3 regions of the Brevibacterium ammoniilyticum genome follow, and region 1 is predicted to be linked to each of the others. Evidence: predicted binding sites of a transcription regulator. Region 1 holds the regulator's gene; each other region holds the start of a gene.
The links. The regulator HrcA, encoded in region 1, represses chaperone genes, less so after heat shock. The targets are predictions, from matches to a motif close to TTNGCACTCGNNNNNNNCGAGTGCNAA.
Positions count from the first base shown of each region.

Region 2: groL (chaperonin GroEL) is a predicted target of HrcA. The motif match lies at 1,199-1,225, and genes of this name have one in related genera.
Region 3: groES (co-chaperone GroES) is a predicted target of HrcA. The motif match lies at 1,075-1,101, and genes of this name have one in related genera.

Region 1 covers NZ_BAABNP010000003.1:2,221-4,485, reverse strand. The annotation lists gene dnaJ (molecular chaperone DnaJ) at 1-460, opposite strand, end outside; gene hrcA (heat-inducible transcriptional repressor HrcA) at 597-1,673, opposite strand; gene AAHA49_RS03810 (DUF3097 domain-containing protein) at 1,810-2,265, shown strand, end outside.
Region 2 covers NZ_BAABNP010000002.1:350,110-352,374, forward strand. The annotation lists gene groL (chaperonin GroEL) at 1-1,043, opposite strand, end outside; gene AAHA49_RS03625 (winged helix-turn-helix transcriptional regulator) at 1,325-1,735, opposite strand; gene AAHA49_RS03630 (MFS transporter) at 1,864-2,265, shown strand, end outside.
Region 3 covers NZ_BAABNP010000002.1:169,682-171,946, reverse strand. The annotation lists gene AAHA49_RS02805 (ubiquitin-like domain-containing protein) at 1-914, shown strand, start outside; gene groES (co-chaperone GroES) at 1,258-1,551, shown strand; gene groL (chaperonin GroEL) at 1,593-2,265, shown strand, end outside.

The DNA.
Region 1 (2,265 bases):
GGGAGCACGTCTCGATCGAGGTGCCGTCCTGGGTGCCGGCGCCGCTGCACGTCTCGCACACGACCGCGGTGGTGACGTCGAGGTCGACGGTGCCGCCGAAGGCCGCGGTGCGCAGGTCGATGTTGACGCCGACGAGGGCGTCCTTGCCGCGCTGCATGCGCGGGATGGGTCCGCCGGCGCCGCCGCCTCCGCCGCCGAAGAACGTCTCGAAGATGTCGCCGAACCCGCCGAAGCCGCCGGCCGGGAAGCCCTGCCCGTTCTCTCCGCCGCCCATGTCGTAGTTGCGGCGCTTCTCCGGGTCGGAGAGGACGTCGTAGGCGAGCGAGATCGCCTTGAACTCCTCGTCAAAGCCGGGGTTGACGTCGGGGTGGTACTTGCGGGCCAGCTTGAGGTAGGACTTCTTGATCTCAGCCGCTGAAGCGTCCTTGGACACTCCGAGTGTTTCGTAGTGATCGGCCACTGAAACTTCTCTCTCCCTGATGGTGGTCTCCGTCGTGTGCGACGGGGTCTCTTTCGTCGATGTGCTCTGTGGGTCAACGCGGGCGGACCTGCGCGATGTTCCCGGGTCTGGGTGTCTGTCTCTGGGTCTGTGTCGTCTATCCTCGGTCGAGCGCCGAGGAGACGTACTTGGCGACGGCGCGCACGGCCGAGATCGTCGTCGGATAGTCCATGCGGGTGGGGCCGAGCACGGCGAGACGGGCCGATGAACCCGCCACCCGACCATATTCGGCGGCGACGACGGATGTCGAACTGAAGGACTCGTGAGTGTTCTCACGGCCGATGCGCACGCTGATCTCCGCGTGGTCCTCGGCCATCGAGGTGAGCAGTTTGAGGAGGACGACCTGCTCTTCGAAGGCCTCGAGGATCGGGGCCATCTGCTCGCCGAACTCGTGGCCCGACCGGGCGAGGTTCGCCGTTCCCGCCATGATGATCCGCTCTTCGCGGGTCGCCGCGACCAAGTCGGTCACGGCGTCGCGGATCCGCGTGATCGTCGCCTCTGCGGGCCCGCCCGCGGCGGAGTCCTCACTGGTCGCCTCGGTGTTCGATGGTGTGCCTGCGGCCGCCTCAGCGTCCGTCTGCTCCGAGGTCCGGGCGTCGATGCGCGAGAGCCTGCGGCCGGCGTACTCGGCATTGATCCGCTCGCGGATGCGGGCGAGACCGTCCTCGTCGACCGCCTCGGCGAGGACGACGATCTTCTGCTCGACCTGGCCGGCGTCGGTGATGAGGACGACGAGGACCCGGCCGGCGGCCAGACCCACGACTTCGATGTGCTTGACCTTGGCCTGCGAGACCATGGGGTACTGGATGAGCGCAACTTGGTGGGTGAGGCCCGCCAGCAGGCGGACCGTGCGGTCGAGCATCCCGTCGAGGTCGCTCTCGCCGTCGACGAGCTGGAGGATCGCCCGGCGTTCGGCCTGGCTGAGCGGTTTGAATTCGTCGATGCGGTCGACGAACATCCGGTAGCCGAGATCGGTGGGGATCCTTCCCGCCGAGGTGTGCGGCTGGGCGATGTAGCCCTCGGCCTCGAGCTGGGCCATGTCGTTGCGGATCGTGGCGGGTGAGACCCCGAGGGTGTGCCGCTGGACGATCGCCTTCGACCCCACGGGTTCGTTCGTGGCGACGAAGTCCTCGACGATCGCGCGGAGCACCTGCGCGCGCCTGCTGTCGTTCATCGGACTCCTCCCCGGATTTGGCACTCTAACACTCCGAGTGCCAATTCTACGCCTCTTATCCTGTGATTTCACTTTCCGTCCCGGGACCCGCGGGTCACCGCTGTGCCGGGCACCGCATTCACTACGCTGGTGGGCTGTGAATGCTTTTGATCGCTACGGTTCGGACGTGCTCTCGGGTGCGTCGCCGTCCTCGCACCGTCCCAAGAAGTCGCGTCCCGTCGAGCTCGGGCTCGGCATGGTGCTCGAAGACGCGATGAGCGGCTTCGTCGGCGCCGTCGTCGGGGCGGAGAAGACCGCGGGCGGGGTCGTCGTCAAGCTCGAGGATCGGCGCGGCGGGCTCAAGACGTTCCCGCTGGGACCGGGGTTCCTCCTCGAGGGCGAACCGGTCGATCTGCGGCTGCCCAAGCGCAAGCCCGCGGCTCCGGGTCGCACGGCGTCGGGGTCGCGTGCCGTGGCCGGGGCGAAGGCACGGGTGGCCCGCGGATCGCGGATCTGGGTCGAGGGCAAGCACGATGCCGAACTCGTCGAGAAGATCTGGGGCGATGACCTGCGGATCGAAGGCGTCGTCGTCGAACCCCTCGGCGGACTCGAC
Region 2 (2,265 bases), on a different contig from region 1:
CGGATCTGAGCCACGCGTCCGGCGATCTCGTCGGCGTCTCCCGCACCTTCGATGATGGTCGTCTCGTCCTTGGTGACGACGACCTTGCGAGCGGTGCCGAGCAGGTCGAGGGTGACGTTGTCGAGCTTGAGCCCGACTTCCTCGGACACGACCTGGCCACCGGTGAGGATGGCGATGTCGGCGAGCTGAGCCTTGCGGCGGTCACCGAAGCCCGGGGCCTTGACGGCCACGGACTTGAAGGTGCCGCGGATCTTGTTGAGCACGAGCACGGCGAGGGCTTCGCCCTCGACGTCTTCGGCGATGATGAGCAGCGGCTTGTTGGTCTGCTGGACCTTCTCGAGGACGGGCAGCAGATCCTTGACGTTCGAGATCTTCGAGTTGACGATGAGGATGTAGGGATCCTCGAGGACAGCTTCCTGACGGTCGGTGTCGGTGACGAAGTAACCGGAGATGTAGCCCTTGTCGAAGCGCATGCCCTCGGTCAGTTCGAGTTCGAGTCCGAAGGTGTTGGACTCCTCGACGGTGACGACGCCTTCCTTGCCGACCTTGTCGATCGCCTCGGCGATGAGCTCACCGATCGCAGGGTCACCGGCGGAGATCCCGGCGGTGGCAGCGATCTGCTCCTTGGTCTCGATCTCGATGGCGTTGTCGAGCAGGACGTCCGTGACAGCTGCCACGGCCTTCTCGATGCCGCGCTTGAGGCTGAGCGGATCGGCACCGGCAGCCACGTTGCGCAGACCCTCGCGGACGAGTGCCTGAGCGAGAACGGTGGCGGTGGTGGTGCCGTCGCCGGCGACGTCGTCGGTCTTCTTGGCGACTTCCTTGACGAGCTCAGCGCCGATCTTCTCGTAGGGATCCTCGAGTTCGATCTCCTTGGCAATGGACACGCCATCATTGGTGATGGTGGGTGCGCCCCACTGCTTTTCGAGCACGACATTGCGACCGCGGGGTCCAAGTGTCACCTTGACCGCGTCCGCAAGCTGGTTGAGGCCAGCTTCGAGTCCCCGACGAGCTTCTTCGTCGAATGCAATCATCTTTGCCATAGTGGCCTAGATCCTCCCTGATGGAGTGGACTGGGATCCCAGAGCAGTCGTCAGCGCCCGCGACGGCAGAGAGTGTGTCCGCATGTTCCATTCCACACGGGGACCACGCTCTCGAGACGACCGATGCGATCCCGAGGTTTTCACCACCACTAGATTTAGCACTCTCAAGGGGAGAGTGCAAACGAAATCCTCGCAGCACCCGAGATTCCGGGGAGTTTCGGAGGCACGCTCCCGGGCAGCCCGAACGCTTTCGGCTCAGCGTGAACGCTCGGGCCGAGGACTCAGCGACCGGCAGCGTCGCCGGGATCGTTCTCCCTGTCGGCGCCGCCGCCTGCCGACTCGCGCCTGACATCGGCGGCGTAGTCGCGCCCCCACTCCGCCATGGCGTCGAGGAGAGGCTGGACGTTCCTGCCGCACTCCGTCAGGCCGTACTCGACCTTCGGGGGCACCTCGGCGTAGACGGTCCTGGTGATGAGGCCGTCGGCTTCGAGCTCCCGCAGCTGCCGGGTGAGCACGCGCGGGGTCGGCTCTCCCGCTGCTCGCCGGAGCTCGCCGAAGCGCATGACCTCGTTCCGCCCGAGCAGACTGAGCACGACCGGTTTCCATGCCCCGCCGAGCACGGCCACGGTCACCTCCGCCGCGCAGTTGTGCGACCACGAAGCGATGACGCCGTCGACGCGATTCCTCGGCATGTCCGTCCTCCTCGCCGCACTCCCCCGTGTTCCCGACGTTGTCGCCGGAGCTTCAGTATCAATTCTGTCCGTACTGGCCGAGATTGTGCATACTTGTGCCCATCGTAGCGCGAGCTCACAGTGGAGTCATGACCGCCCGACCTCCGTCTCCCCCGACCGCACCTATGCCCGGCCTCTGGCCGACGATGGTCCCACTGCTCATGGGAATCCTCTGCGGAGCGCTGGGGGTGAGCATGATCAACACCGCACTGCCGGCCATCGCCCTGGACCTCGACGTCCCCGAGTCGATGCGCGCGTGGATCGTCGATGTCTACCCGCTCGCGACTGCCGTGACCATCGTCGTCGCGGCCCGCTGCGGGGATCGCTTCGGGCGACGCCGGATGTTCGCCCTCGGCACGATCGGCTACGCGGCCGCCGCTTCCCTCGCGGCGTTCAGTCCCGGTCCGGCCGTCCTCATCGGCAGCCGCGTCCTCATGGGCATGGCCGGAGCATTCATCATCGCCAGCGTCGTCTCGACGGTCGGAGCGCTG
Region 3 (2,265 bases), on a different contig from region 1:
ACGGCAAGAAGACCGACGAGTGGACCAACGCGAACACCGTCGGCCAGGCGCTGGCAGACCTCGGCGTCGACGCCAAGGACGCGCAGCTGAGCGCCGAGGCGAGCGACAAGCTCAAGGTCGACGCCCCCACGAACATCGACGTCACCACGGCGAAGGCGCTCACCGTCGTCGCCGACGGCAAGGACGTCAAGGTCACCGCGCCCGTCGGCACCGCCGGCGATGCCCTCGAAGAGGCCAAGGTGACCCTCGACAAGGACGACTTCCTCTCCGTGCCCATGAACGCAGCCGTCACCGACGGACAGGTTCTCACCGTCAACCGGGTGGAGAACAAGACCGTCACGGAGAAGGAAGACATCAAGCCCAAGGTCGAGAAGAAGAAGTCCGACTCCCTCTACGTCGGCGAGACCAAGGTCGAGGACAAGGGCAAGACCGGTCAGAAGGAAGTCCAGTACCAGGTCAAGACCGTCAACGGCGATGAGGTCGAGAAGGAGAAGAAGGGCGAGAAGGTCCTCACCGAACCTCAGGCCAAGGTCGTCATCGAAGGCACGAAGAAGAAGGAGTCCTCCTCGGGCGGCTCCGACTCCGGTTCGGGCGACAGCGGCTCCGGCTCCGGTTCCGGAGATGGCGGTTCGAGCTCCGGTGGAGGCGGATCGATGTCGACCGAGGAGATCAAGGCGATGCTCGGCGGACCCGGCTCGAAGTGGTACCAGGTCGCCAAGTGCGAGTCGAACTTCAACCCGCGGGCGGTGAACAAGCAGAACAACGCGCACTTCGGTCTCTTCCAGTTCAAGCTCGCCACTTGGCGCAGCGTGGGCGGCTCGGGCAACCCGATCGACGCCAGCCCGCGTGAGCAGTTCGACCGTGCGAAGACGCTCCAGGCCAAGGCCGGCTGGGGACAGTGGTCCTGCGCCTGACCTGACCCCGCCGAGGCGGCTGATGCTTCCCGACGGGAGCTCACCTCCCGACGAGAGCAGAAGCGACGAGGGACTCCGGAATTCCGGGGTCCCTCGTCGCATCTCTGCGCCCGCACTCGGCGCCCCGAGACTGAGCTTTCGCCGAGAGCGTGAGGTTTTCCTGGCACTCGAGTTGACCGAGTGCTAAAGGAGTCATAGAGTCGAATTAGCACTGACGCTCAGTGAGTGCCAGTTTCATGAGACGGTCGAACACCTCGGCACCCGCGACGACGAGAGGTTCCTCAGGCAGCAGCCGCCGTCTGTCTTCACAAGAATTGAACCCAGCGAAGGGAGAGAGCCCGATATGTCGGTCTCCATCAAGCCACTCGAAGATCGGATCGTCATCCGTCAGGTCGAAGCAGAGCAGACCACCGCCAGCGGTCTGGTCATTCCCGACACTGCCAAGGAGAAGCCGCAGGAAGGCGAAGTCGTCGCAGTGGGCCCCGGCCGCGTTGCAGACAACGGCAACCGCGTTCCCGTCGACGTCGCCGTCGGCGACAAGGTCATCTACTCGAAGTACGGCGGCACCGAGGTCAAGTACGCCGGCGAAGAGTTCCTCGTGCTCTCGGCTCGCGACGTGCTCGCCGTCATCGGCTGAATCCCCTGAATCACTGACATACGACTGAGACAGGAGGACGAATGCCTAAGAATCTGGAATTCAACGACGAGGCCCGTCGTTCGCTCGAGAAGGGTGTCAACACCCTCGCCGACACCGTCAAGGTGACGCTCGGACCCCGCGGCCGCAACGTCGTTCTCGACAAGAAGTGGGGCGCCCCCACGATCACCAACGACGGCGTGACCATCGCCCGTGAGGTCGAGCTCGACGATCCCTACGAGAACCTCGGCGCTCAGCTGGCCAAGGAAGTCGCCACCAAGACCAACGACATCGCCGGTGACGGAACCACCACCGCGACCGTCCTGGCCCAGGCCTTCGTCAACGAAGGTCTGCGCAACGTCGCCGCAGGCGCCGCCCCCGGCGCGCTCAAGCGCGGCATCGAGACCGCCGTCGAGGCCGTCTCCGAGGAACTCGGCTCCATCTCCCGTGATGTGGCCGGCTCCGAGGAGATCGCGCACGTCGCCGGTCTGTCCGCCCAGTCGGAGGAGATCGGCTCGCTCATCGCCGACGCCTTCGACAAGGTCGGCAAGGACGGCGTCATCACCATCGACGAGTCCCAGGCTTCCGATGTGGAGCTGGAGATCACCGAGGGCATGCAGTTCGACAAGGGCTACCTGTCCCCGCACTTCGTCACGGATGCGGACCGCCAGGAGGCGATCCTCAATGACGCGCTGATCCTCATCAACCAGGGCAAGA